2 linked regions of the Thiosulfativibrio zosterae genome follow. The protein of the gene in region 2 binds, or shares a complex with, the protein of the main gene of each other region. Links are inferred from orthologs where the notes say so. Each region holds a gene or a part of one and is shown on either strand. Other genes may lie near its edges. The genes, in order: dsbD and THMIRH_RS09175.

Region 1 (6,295 bases), 1.2 Mb from region 2 along the record:
GGCCAAGCCCTGCAATAACGCCTTCGGCGAGGTCTGAGAAGTAGGAATGTTGCCTAAAAGCTTCTCGTTTATGAATGTTTGAAAGGTGCACTTCAATAAAGGGAATTTTTACGGTTGCCAAGGCATCTCTTAATGCCACGCTGGTGTGGGTGAAAGCAGCAGGGTTAATGATGATGAAATCGATATCGTCATCCATGGCCAAATGAACACGTTCTACCAATTCATGTTCTGCATTGCTTTGAAAGCTGTGGAGGCGAACTTCGTAGTTATCAGCGAGTTCTTCCAGTTCCAAAATAATGTCTTTGAGGGTTTTACGACCGTAAATTTCGGGTTCGCGTTTACCAAGCATGTTGAGGTTTGGGCCATTGAGTACCAATATGTCCGCCATTCAAAGGTTCCATTTAATTGATTTTAATCAGCAAATTATACATAAGTTTTCAAAACTATGCGAAAAATGCGTGTTTTATGGGTGTGTAAATGATGCGAAATGCGCTGAAAGTTTATAAAAGCAGGCTTTTTAAACTAAAAAGGCCGCAAAAATAACCAGGCCTGGTCATTTTTGGGCTTGTTTTGAGGGTTTTAAGGTTTAAAACCATTTTGAATGTTTTGAATAAAGGCTTCTGGTTTTTTGAAACCGACAACTCTGGCTGCGGCATTTTCAACGCCATTATTAAAAAACATAATGGCTGGTGGGCCAACGACCTGAAAAGCTTTCATTAACGCTTTATCCGTATCATCATTGGCTGTGACATCTGCTTTGAGCAGCGTTACGCCAGAGAGCGCCGCTTTAACTTGTGCATCGCTAAAGGTGAATTTTTCCATTTCTTTACAACTAATGCACCAGTCTGCATAGAAATCGAGCATCACTTTGGGATTGGCAGCCAGTTCAGCATTTAGGTCGTCAATCGATTTAATGGTTTTAAAAGTTAAATGGCTTTCTGCAACTGCAGTACCACCGCCTTGATAAACTTTAAGAGGGTTTAATAAGTCCTTTGAACCTCCCGCTAAACCGAGTATTAAAATTAAACCATAGGCTAGCAGGGTAACGCCCAAGGCTTTAAATAATTTAAACCAGCCAGATTTTGTACCAATCGGTTCTAGTGCGCCCAAGTAAATGGCAGAGCTGATGAGTAGGATTGCCCATAAAGCTAAAGTGACTTCAGCAGGTAAAATGCGCTCTGCCATCCAAATAGCAACACCCAACATCAATACCCCGAAAACGGCTTTGACATTGTCCATCCAGGCGCCGGCACGCGGTAACAGTTTGCCGGCAGAAGTCCCTAGTAATAGAAGAGGGAGCCCCATGCCTAGGCTCATTGCAAACAAGGCTGAGCCGCCTAATAACGCATCACCGGTTTGACCAATATAAATCAATGCACCGGCTAATGGAGGGGCAACGCAAGGCCCTACAATTAAAGCAGATAAAAAGCCCATGATGGCAACGCCAGTCATCGTGCCGCCCGATTGTTTGTTTGAAATATTGGTGATTTTAGTTTGCAAGCCAGAAGGCAGTTGTAGTTCGTAGAAGCCGAACATGGAAAAGGCTAAGAGTACAAAGATGATGCTAAAAGTTCCGATAATCCAGGCATTTTGAAAAGCGGCTTGCAGGTTTTCGCCAAACAGTCCAGCTAAGACACCTGCCACTGTATAGGTCACTGACATGGCTAAAACATACACCAACGACATGGTAAAAGCTTTGCGGGTAGTGAGTTGGTCGCCTTGCCCCACAATGATGCTCGATAAAATGGGAATCATAGGAAAAACGCAAGGCGTTAAAGACAACAACAACCCAAATAAAAAGAAAGTGCCAATCACGACCCAAACGGTGCTGTTTTTTAAAGTATCGGTAATTTGGTCTGTTTCTGATAAGGATGAGCTAGATGCAGTTGGCGCAGGAGCGACATTGGTTGTAAGGGCAGCTTGTGCGCCGCTACCCAAAGTGGCAGTGTTGATTGCAATGGTTTTTTTGATGGGAGGATAACAGACACCGGCTTCTGCACAACCTTGAAAGACGATTTGAACTTTTGCATCGCCCGATAGGTTACTGATTGGCAAATAGCCGGTAAATGGGCCATGATAGACCTTAAGATTTTTATTAAAAACCTTGTCATATTTATCTTCAGCGACGGGTAGGCTAATGTCGCCAAGCGTGGCCGAGCCTTCTAAAACCTTGGCTTGAATTTTTTCTTGATACAAATAGTAGTGGGGGGCAACAACCCAGTTTAAAACCAATTGACCTTTGCCATCGGGCTCGGCATTAAAAGCAAAGGCTTCGTCTGCAGCAAGCAATTCAGGCTCTTCATCGGCAACCAGTTTGCTTAAATCTTGTAACGAGTTAAAGCCGTTGTTTGCTTGAGCAACTTGGAAAAAACCAAGCCATAAAACTGCCAATATTGTCAGAAACCCTTTAAACTGTTTCATATCCCACCCTTGAAATGTTTTTATTTATAACCATAAATTAAATTAAGCTTTGCTTATAAGCAATTCTAACCTATTTTAAATGCGATATTGATGGATTGCCTGAAGCAATCTTGACAATTCTTTTGACTGAGAAGCCCTTTATGAAATTTCTTGTATTATTTTTGCTGGTCCCTTTAACCGAACTCTATGTATTAATTGAGGTGGGCAGCGTGATTGGCGGTTTAACCACGGTATTATTGGTTGTGGGAACGGCGATTTTGGGGGCGAGTTTAATGCGTAGCCAAGGGTTGTTAACGATGCAAAAGGCACAAGCAGCATTAGCCTCTGGCGAGGCACCTCAGCAAGCAATGCTAGAAGGTGTGATGATATTTATTGGCGGCTTATTTTTATTGGTTCCCGGGTTTATTACCGACATTTTAGGCTTGTTATTTTTGATACCGCCAATACGCCATCGTTTGGCCAGCCAGTTTTTAAAACATCGCACTTCCAGCCGTTATTATCATCGCCAAAATATTTATGAAGGCGATTGGCAGGAAAAAACCGACAAAGGTGATCTTAAAGTGACCAAGTCAATTGAGATTATTGAAGGGGAAATTGTAAGCGGGTCAGCCGATAAAAAGCAATCCTAACAAAGAACCCCAAAAAGGATGACTTTGGAGGTTTAAAGTAGATGGATGCAGGCTAAAGCCTGCGCCCCAAAGGTTTGTGATATGGATTCGTGATGCTTACAAAACCTAATGGGGTGGAGGCTTTAATTTCTGACAGAATGTTAATTTAAAGTTTCTAAAATGGCCGCATAACCTTCTTGATAGGTTGGATATTTAAACTCATACCCAGTGCTGCGAATTTTTTGATTAGACAAACGCTTGTTACTTCTGAGCAAACGCGTATTTTCGGTAGGTTCTTTGTGTTCTAAATCGGGAACAGACAATTGCTCTGCTAACCAATCATAAACCTCACAAGTCAAGGTTGGTAGATTGTCTACCCCAATATACAGGCTTTCAGGGTTTTCCAAATTCATCAGGTGTTCAAGCATCGCGGCACAATCTTCAGAGTGAATGCGATTGCTGTAAACATCTTCCATGCAATGTGCTTTACCAGAAATAACCGAATCAATTAGATGCGTTCTTCCTGGGCCATAAATCCCGCCAAAACGCACGACGGTTGCAGGGAAGGGGCCATTTAAAGCCAAGGCTTCACCCTCTAAAATACGGTTACTTGAGAAGTTTTTGCCCTCAGATGGGCTTTCTTCAGTCACCCATTCGCCGTCCGACTGGCCAAATACCGATGTGCTTGAAATAAAAAATAGGCGGTTAATCGATTGGCCATTTAAAGCTTTAATCAAGTTTTTAAGGCCAAGCACATAGGCTTGATAATATTCAAAATCTTTATAGCTGGCAGCAGACACTATGTAAAACGCATAGTCTAGGTTTTGGGGGATAGCGGTGTTTAGATTAAACAAATCGCCCGCAATGGGATTGATGGGCGCAGATATCTTTGAAATATCGCGTCTTAATCCGAAAACTTCATGTCCTTTAGCGCCAAGGCTGTTGCCCAACATACAACCTATGTCGCCACACCCTGCAATTAATACTCGTGCCATTGTTTTGCCCTCACTTTTTGCGAATAGTATCACAAAAAAATCAAAAGGGAATATGACAACCCTGTGACAGCAAAAATATAAATAGTTTGAGGTTAAATTTAACCAGGCCTGGTTGGATTTTAGAAGCGTTCAAAACAAAAAAGCCACTCGTTTGAGTGGCTTTTAATTGTGTCTAATTTAATGGTTTAAATTAGAAGTTCATGCGTAAAGATACAGTGTAGCCGATTTGAGAGTGATCAACGGTGTGTGTGCTAGCATTCGCTGGGTTGCTTAAGTAAGGGGCAGCTGCGACTTGTGTAGATCCGCCCGCGACGGCAGCGTTGTAAGCCATTCCGCCACCAACTGCGCCAGTATTAATTGTTTTTGAAACCTGAGGCGCATAAACTACTGCTCCATCAATCGCAATGTTTTTAGTTAAGCTGTATCCTCCACCAAAAGTAAAGTGTTGCTCAACAACTCCAGGGAAGAAGTGATTATTGAAAAGATTTGTTGCTTGGTTATTGTATCCACCTTGAGCAGCAGTTTTTGATTCATCTAAGACTTTGATTGGGTCAGAGCCGTAGTTATAACCTGCTCCTGCCCAGTATCCATTGCCAGAGTATTTTACACCTAAACCAAATACATTTTGATCCTCCCAGCCAAAGTCTTTGTATCCTTTAGCGGATCCCCAAGCTATGTTTTTGTAGTCACCAGTGAACATTAAACTTCCCATGGTGTAAGCAACACCAACTTTCATTTCCGCTGGCTGTTCTAAGTCATCACTCATGGTTAAACCAAAGCCAGTAGCGGCAGTTGATATTTGGTTTTTGTATTTCATCGAAATTGCTGATTGATAAGCAAGTGCTAAAGTTAAATCATTTGTAATATCAAAGTATCCACCAAGATTGTAACCAAAGCCTAGGTCCGTTGACATGCCATTACCTACATTACTTGTTCCTTGGTTGGCGTAAGTAGCTGGATTAATAGAGCTAGCTTTGTAGTTGATATCAAGAGCACCATACTGAATAACTGGAGCAAAACCGATACCATAATTATTTGAATTGTATGCTAATGTTGGTGCAAATTTCATTAATTGCAAATTGCTGTAGCCGTTAAATAAAGCTGTTCCATCACCATTCTGACCTGCTGCTGCAGTAATACCATTTGTACCTGCATTGTCACGATAATCCACCCCCATTCCCGCAGAGCCAAAAATACCTAAACCAAAAGTAAGATTTTCAGATAGACGAGTTGAAAGAGAAACTTCTGGAATTACATTGGTATCATTATCACTTGTCTGTGAAACTGGTTGACCAGTCATAGATGCCACGTCAGTAGTTGCTTTAACATTTGGCTTAAACAAAGTTCCGCCGATTGTAAATTCAGTGCCAACAGATTTACCAAGCATTCCAGGGTTAGACAGAGCATTTTCAGAACCATAGAACGCTGCTGTACCAGTTCCGCCCAATGCGCGTGATTGAGCGCCTAAACCAATTAGAACATCACCATTGGTTGCAAAGACTGGTGTAGATGAAAGTGCTGCTGTTGCGATTGCTAAAGCGATTCTTGTTTTTTTCATGTGTATTTTCTCTCTTTGTTTTTAATTTGGGTTGCACCGCTTCCTTCTCTGGACGGGGTTTAACTGCTTGTTAAACGGTGCTTGTTTAATTACGTTTGCTACTATGCATTAAAGTTTTTGGGCTTGATAATTAAATAAATTTTATGGCCGATTAGGTGTATTAATTCGTATTGCTTTAGGGGTTGCTTTTTACGTTTAAAATGCCTTTAAAGTGTTGATTTTATTATTTATAAGTAATTTCTAATATAAGGATTTTGGGTTATAAGGTTTATTTTGGGTTCATTCCAAAAAATTTTTATACCTACGCTGATAATTTTTATCAAAGCCTTTATTTATGGTGCTTTGCGGGGATTTTAAAAAAGAATGGGTTAAGTTAGTTTTTGAGGTGTTCAGGTTTGGGTATGTTAAATCTACAAAAGTGGTGGCAATAAAAAACCCGCGTTTTTAGGCGCGGGTTTCTATTGGGGTAAAAAGCAAAAAACTGAGCGTATTAGAACTCGCCTTTTTTACCTTTTTGTAACATTTCCCACATGGTGTCACGCACTTGCATAGTGGCTACTTTTAGATCTTCTGGCATTTTTTTGCCCATTTTGATCGCCATGTCCATGTTCATGGTGTAGATGTGTAAGCCATCTTCTTCTTCAATGATATTTACACGGCAAGGTAGGAAACCACCCATTGCAGGAGAGAAGTCGATCATTTTACGAGCAGTT
Region 2 (6,118 bases):
GGAAGTTGCGCGTTCTTTTATGGGTGCGCAAATTTCCATCACGCCTGACCAATTAGATGCGTTAAGAGACGATGATGTCTATTACTGGCGTGATCTAATGGGTTGTGAAGTGATCAACCAAGATGATGTTTTGCTTGGAACGGTGACCGAATTGGTCGAGACAGGCGCACATGATGTGCTGCGTGTTGTTGATCAAGCTCAATCAACCACGATTTTAATTCCCTATGTATTTGATGTTTATATCGAAGAAATTTCTTTAGAAGATAAGCGCATTTATGTTCATTGGGATTTAGAAGAAGAGGTTGATGAAACCAATCAGGAAGGTTAATGCGTTTTGATGTGATTACCCTGTTTCCAGAAGCCTTTACTGCTTTAACGGAATCAGGTGTTTCTCGGCGTGCTTTGGTGCAGGGGCTTTACGAGTTTAAAGCTTGGAATCCCCGCCAGTTTACGCAGGATAAACATCAAACTGTTGATGACCGACCTTATGGCGGCGGACCTGGGATGTTGATGATGTATCAACCGCTTAAGGACACCGTCGATGCCATTAAGCAAGATATTGCTGGCGAACTTTCGAAAGAAAAAGCCCAAACTCATGTGATAGTTATGTCGCCACAAGGCAAGCCCTTGACACAACAAAAAGTCGCAGAGTTGGCGCAAAAGTCGCACATTACGATTGTATGTGGACGCTACGAAGGGATTGATGAGCGATTCATCAATTCGCAAGTAGACGAAGAAATTGCCGTAGGTGATTTCATCGTGAGCGGCGGAGAGTTACCTGCCATGATGATGATGGATGCGGTGATCCGTTTGGTACCTGGTACCCTTGGTCATCATCTTTCGGCGGTGCAGGATTCTTTTTCGGATGGTTTGTTAGACTGCCCACATTACACCCGACCTGAAGAGGTTGATGGCATGCGAGTGCCGGATGTACTGTTGGAAGGTCATCACGCTAAAATTGATGCATGGCGCCACGCACAAAAAATTTCAAGGACGCAAAATCGTCGTCCTGATTTATATGAAGTTTATTTAGCGGATAACGCCAAATAACTTTGTAAGACAATTTGGATTCAACCTCTGGGCTTAGATTGCCGAATGTTGGATAAATAAAAATTCAGAGATAGACTCTCTGATAGATATGGAGTGCTTAAAGATGAGCGATATCATCAAGCGTATTGAAGCAGAACAAATGACCAAACAACTACCAGATTTTGCACCTGGTGATACAGTTGTGGTTCAAGTTAAAGTAAAAGATGGTAACAACGAGCGTTTACAGGCTTATGAAGGTGTTGTAATTGCTAAAAGAAACCGTGGTTTAAACTCTAACTTCATCGTTCGCAAAATTTCTCACGGTGTAGGTGTGGAGCGTACTTTCCAAACTTACAGCCCATTAGTTGAAAGCGTTGTTGTTAAGCGTCGTGGTGCGGTTCGTCGCGCAAAGCTTTACTACCTACGCGATCTTTCTGGTCGTGCTGCGCGTATCAGAGAAAAAGTGTAATCACAAAGCCGTTTGGGCAACTGCCCAAACACCTTGTGTCACTGCAGAAAGCACTCCTCGGAGTGCTTTTTTGTTTTCTGAAAACTAATCAAACCCTAAGGTTAAAATTTTTCTATACTTTGCGGTATGACGAAATCAATTAAAACCTCCAAACCACAGACAAAGTTAGCACCGCAAATAGTGCAGTTTATTCAATCCCTAAGAATCCTGGATGGATTGAGTGAAAACACGCTTTCAGCCTACCAAAATGACCTTAAAAACTACCAGGCCTGGTTAAATTTACAGGGTTTTTCAGATCTTTTGAGCATTTCTTCAGCCCAATTAGAGGATTATGTTTTTGCGCTGTTCGAGCAAGATAAGCAACCTAAATCGATTGCCCGAGCGATATCCAGTCTTAAGCGTTTTTATCAATTTTGTGTGGTGCAAAATTTAATTCTTCAAGACCCGGCGGCGCTATTAAAGCCCCCCAAGCTGAGTGCCATGATTCCTAAAGTAATCAGCGAATCTCAAATTGAGGCATTGCTCAATGCGCCTGATGTATTATCGGTTTTGGGTTTGCGGGATAGAGCCATTTTGGAGTTGGCTTATTCTTCAGGCTTAAGGGTTTCTGAGTTGGTTGAGTTGCCTTATGAACAAATTAACTTGTCAGCCGGATTGGTGCAGGTTACAGGCAAAGGTAATAAAGAACGTATCGTGCCTGTGGGTGAAGAGGCCATTGATTGGTTGCAAAAATATTTACAAACTTCGCGTCCTAGTTTGGTTAAGCAGAAGTGGGTAGGGACGCTTTTTGTATCCAGAATCGGGCGTCCTATGACGCGCCAAACATTATGGCATCGCATTAAACATTTAGCCGCAGAAGCGGGTATTGTGATGAATTTATCACCTCACAGCTTACGCCATGCTTTTGCCACGCATTTGGTCAACCATGGCGCTGATTTAAGAACCGTGCAGTTGCTGTTGGGTCATGCCGATTTATCAACAACTCAAATTTATACCCATGTGGCCAAGGCAAGGTTGCAAGCCCTGCATCATAAACATCACCCAAGAGGGTGATGCTTTTCATCTTTGATTCATTGTTTTTTACAATTGTTGTGATACGCTTGCAGTTTATTTTACGGTGATAGCAGGACTGAGTATGCAGCAAAAAAATAGGTTACAAAAATGGAGTTTGGGTCTGGCGCTGATGGTTTCATTGCCAGTTATGGCGGACACGGCAAATATTAAAAAACAATTGGCCAAAATGATTCCCGATGCTGAGCAAGCATTGATTGTTGAGACACCTATTAAAGGCTTGTATCAAGTGACTGTCGATACCCAAGTGGTTTATATGTCGGAAGATGGCGGGTATTTGCTCAGTGGTAGTTTTATTAATCTGGCAACCCGCAAAAATTTAACGGAGTTGGCGCAAACAGCGGCCTATAAAAAGGTCATGGCGGGGTTTGATGAAAAGTCGATGATTGTTTATCCTGCTAAGGGAACTGTTAAGCATCAAGTGACCATTTTTACCGATATTGACTGCCCTTATTGTACTAAGCTTCATCACGAAGTGCCTGCATTGAATGAAGCAGGTGTCAGTGTGCGTTATATGTCTTATCCAAGAGCAGGCGTCGGTTCTGCTTCTTATAATAAAGCGGTATCTGTGTGGTGTTCTGATAAACCCACCGAAGTCATGGACGATGCCATGAATAAACTGCCTGTGCCAGCTAAAACTTGTGCCAATCCAATTGCATCACATTTGTCCCAAGTTCAGCGTTTAGGTTTGAATGGCACGCCAGCAATCTTGTTGGAATCTGGTGAGTTATTACCAGGTTATGTTCCAGCAAACGAGCTCATTAAGTTATTGAATAAACCGAGTTAATTCCTCTAGTTGATTAGTATTCGCATCAAAGTAAAAAGCCAGCTTTCGCTGGCTTTTTTATGGATTCAAATCAGGTGCTTATAAAGTATCCCAGGTTTTTTTGCGTTTGGGCGCTCGGAAAAACAAGCCCAGTAAAATCCCAAGTAACAAAACGCCACCACCGGTTAAAAACCATTGGCGTTCAACCACATCTTCTGCTTGTTGAATTTGTTCTTTATAAAGTGCATTTTGATTGCTTAAATCTAATACCTGCTGCTTTAAAGACTGATTCTCTTCACCAATCGCAACGGCATTGCCCGAAATTTCTTTGAGGCGTTTGTAGTCTTGTTTAATCTCAAAAGTTTCTTTGTTAATATCATTTAAGGAGTTCTGAGTGGTTTCTAAACGACTTTTAAGCGTATCAATTTCTTCAGTGAGCTGAATCTTTGCTTGCTCAAGTTTGGCATTTTTTGCCATCTCTTGCTCAAGTTGAACTTTAGCAACGGGTTGATTTTGCAGCAAAATAGAAGGCATCCAACCTTCAAAGGTACGGCCTTTATTGTCGGTGTATTCCACTCTGGCCCACTGCTCGTCATTCACTTCTAAAATAGTCACAGGCGTTCCTGAGCGAATCATACGATTGATTTTGTATTTGTAGCTGGGCCCTGAACGAAAAGGAATTTCAATCGAGTCGGTCACATAGTTTTTAAATCCTGAACCTTCTTCTGCAAGCGCGGGCGCTTGAACCGTAAAAGCGGCTGTCGCAAAAACAGCGAGACTTAGGGTCTTAAAGTTGACTAATTTTTTCATATTGTTCCTCTAAGTTTTTTAGGGCGTTCAAAGAATCTTGTAGTTTTTGTTTTTCTTTTTCAACAACATCGGCAGGTGCTCGAGCAACAAAACTCTCGTTAGACAGTTTGCCGTCTAAGCGCTGAGTTTCGCCTTGCAAGCGTGTAATTTCCTTTTGCAAACGCGCCAGTTCTGCATCCTTGTCGATTAAGCCAGCCATGGGAATTAAAATTTGCATCTCACCGACTAAAGCGACAGCGGCATCGGGTGCTGTGTCGTTGGGACTTAATAGAGTGATAGACTCCAATTTTGCCAAGGAAGTTAAGAAAACCGTGTTGTTTTTTAACCAGGCCTGGTCATTTTCAGTGGCATTTTGCAATAAAATTGGCAAGGCTTTGCTGGGTTTAATGTCCATTTCTGAGCGGATTTTACGCACACCCATAATGAATGCTTTGACCCACTCCAATTCCGCTTCGGCATCTACATCAACTTTGCTGGGGTCGGCGAGCGGATAGGCTTCCAACATTAAACTGTTGCCGGTTTTGCCAGCTAGGGGTGCAACCGCTTGCCAAGCTTCTTCGGTGATAAAGGGGGTAATTGGGTGCAACAAACGCAACAAGGTTTCTAAAACGCGCACCAAAGTTTTGCGAGTGCCGCGTTTGGCGGCATCACCGCTATCGTCTTTGTTAAGAACGGGTTTGGCCAACTCCAAATACCAATCGCAATATTCGTTCCAAATGAATTCATACAAGGCGGTAGAGGCTAGGTCAAAACGGTAGTTATCAAACTGCTTGGCCACTTCGGACTCTAGACCTTGTAGTTTAGACACAATCCATTTGTCGGCCAATGACAACTCAACGGGCAAAGATTCATCTACGCCTGTGTCATAACCTTCGGTGTTCATCAGTACAAAACGCGTAGCATTCCATAACTTGTTACAAAAATTACGATAGCCTTCACAGCGATTCATGTCAAAACGAATGTCACGACCCGTAGAAGCCAAAGAGGCAAAAGTAAAGCGCAAGGCATCGGTGCCATAGGCATCAATACCGTCGGCAAATTGTTTACGGGTGGCTTTTTCAATTTGCGCTGCTTTCTCTGGCTGCATCATGCCGCTGGTGCGTTTTTGTACCAAGGATTCTAGGTCGATACCATCAATCAAATCGATAGGGTCAAGCACATTGCCTTTGGATTTCGACATTTTTTGGCCTTCGCCATCCCGCACCAAACCATGTACATAAACTTGTTTAAAGGGGACTTCACCTTTAAATTTCAGGGTCATCATAATCATACGGGCAACCCAGAAGAAGATAATGTCGAAACCAGTAACCAACACTGAGGTTGGGTGGAATTTTTTAAGCTCTTCTGTGTCTTCAGGCCATCCCAGTGTTGAGAAGGTCCAGAGTGCTGAACTGAACCAAGTATCCAGTACATCGTTGTCTTGGGAGAGAGCAAGGTCGGCAGGCAGGTTGTGTTTGGCACGAACCTCAGCTTCGTCACGCCCAACATAGACCTTGCCAGACTCGTCATACCATGCGGGAATGCGGTGTCCCCACCAAATTTGGCGAGAAATACACCAGTCTTGAATATTGTTCATCCATTCAAAATAGGTGTTTTCCCAGTTTTTAGGTACAAATTCAATGTCGCCATTTTTAACCGCATCGATGGCTGGTTTTGCCAAGGCCTCAACGGCAACATACCATTGGTCGGTTAAGAAGGGTTCAATAACCGCATGGGTACGATCGCCACGGGGAACCATAAGTTTGTGAGGTTTGATGACTTCCATCAATCCCAAAGCTTCAAGATCATCAATCACGGCTTGGCGGGCCTTGAAACGATCCAGACCACGGTATTTTTCAGGCACTTCATCATTCATGGCTGCATCAATCGTCATGATGTTGAGCATAGGTAGATTGTGGCGTTTGCCCATTTCATAGTCGTTAAAGTCGTGCGCTGGCGTGATTTTGACGCAACCAGTTCCGAAATCTTTATCC

What was found.
Region 1: the proteins of THMIRH_RS09175 (region 2) and dsbD are in contact, whole or in part, in a crystal structure (PDB 1JZD), measured with the Escherichia coli proteins. The link is inferred for Thiosulfativibrio zosterae from one-to-one orthologs.

Annotation. Positions count from the first base shown.
Region 1 is NZ_AP021888.1:739,994-746,288, forward strand. The notes cover bases 1-2,940. They hold dsbD (protein-disulfide reductase DsbD), read right to left. Parts: upstream 2,422-2,940; coding sequence 580-2,421; downstream 1-579. Other genes in these bases: aroQ (type II 3-dehydroquinate dehydratase), read right to left, coding at 1-388; THMIRH_RS03165 (FxsA family protein), read left to right, coding at 2,562-2,940. Also shown: more of THMIRH_RS03165, read left to right, coding at 2,941-3,050; THMIRH_RS03170 (SDR family oxidoreductase), read right to left, coding at 3,191-4,024; THMIRH_RS03175 (OmpP1/FadL family transporter), read right to left, coding at 4,215-5,582; THMIRH_RS03180 (DUF302 domain-containing protein), read right to left, coding at 6,073-6,295. UniProt on the Escherichia coli protein: Required to facilitate the formation of correct disulfide bonds in some periplasmic proteins and for the assembly of the periplasmic c-type cytochromes.
Region 2 is NZ_AP021888.1:1,985,881-1,991,998, reverse strand. Bases 1,732-4,494 are described here. They hold THMIRH_RS09175 (DsbC family protein), read left to right. Parts: upstream 1,732-2,633; coding sequence 2,634-3,356; downstream 3,357-4,494. Other genes in these bases: THMIRH_RS09165 (valine--tRNA ligase), read right to left, coding at 4,123-4,494; THMIRH_RS09170 (TIGR04211 family SH3 domain-containing protein), read right to left, coding at 3,435-4,145; xerD (site-specific tyrosine recombinase XerD), read left to right, coding at 1,732-2,551. In the rest of the region: ribosome maturation factor RimM, read left to right, coding at 1-328; tRNA (guanosine(37)-N1)-methyltransferase TrmD, read left to right, coding at 328-1,050; rplS (50S ribosomal protein L19), read left to right, coding at 1,154-1,498; more of xerD, read left to right, coding at 1,625-1,731; more of THMIRH_RS09165, read right to left, coding at 4,495-6,118. UniProt on the Escherichia coli protein: Acts as a disulfide isomerase, interacting with incorrectly folded proteins to correct non-native disulfide bonds.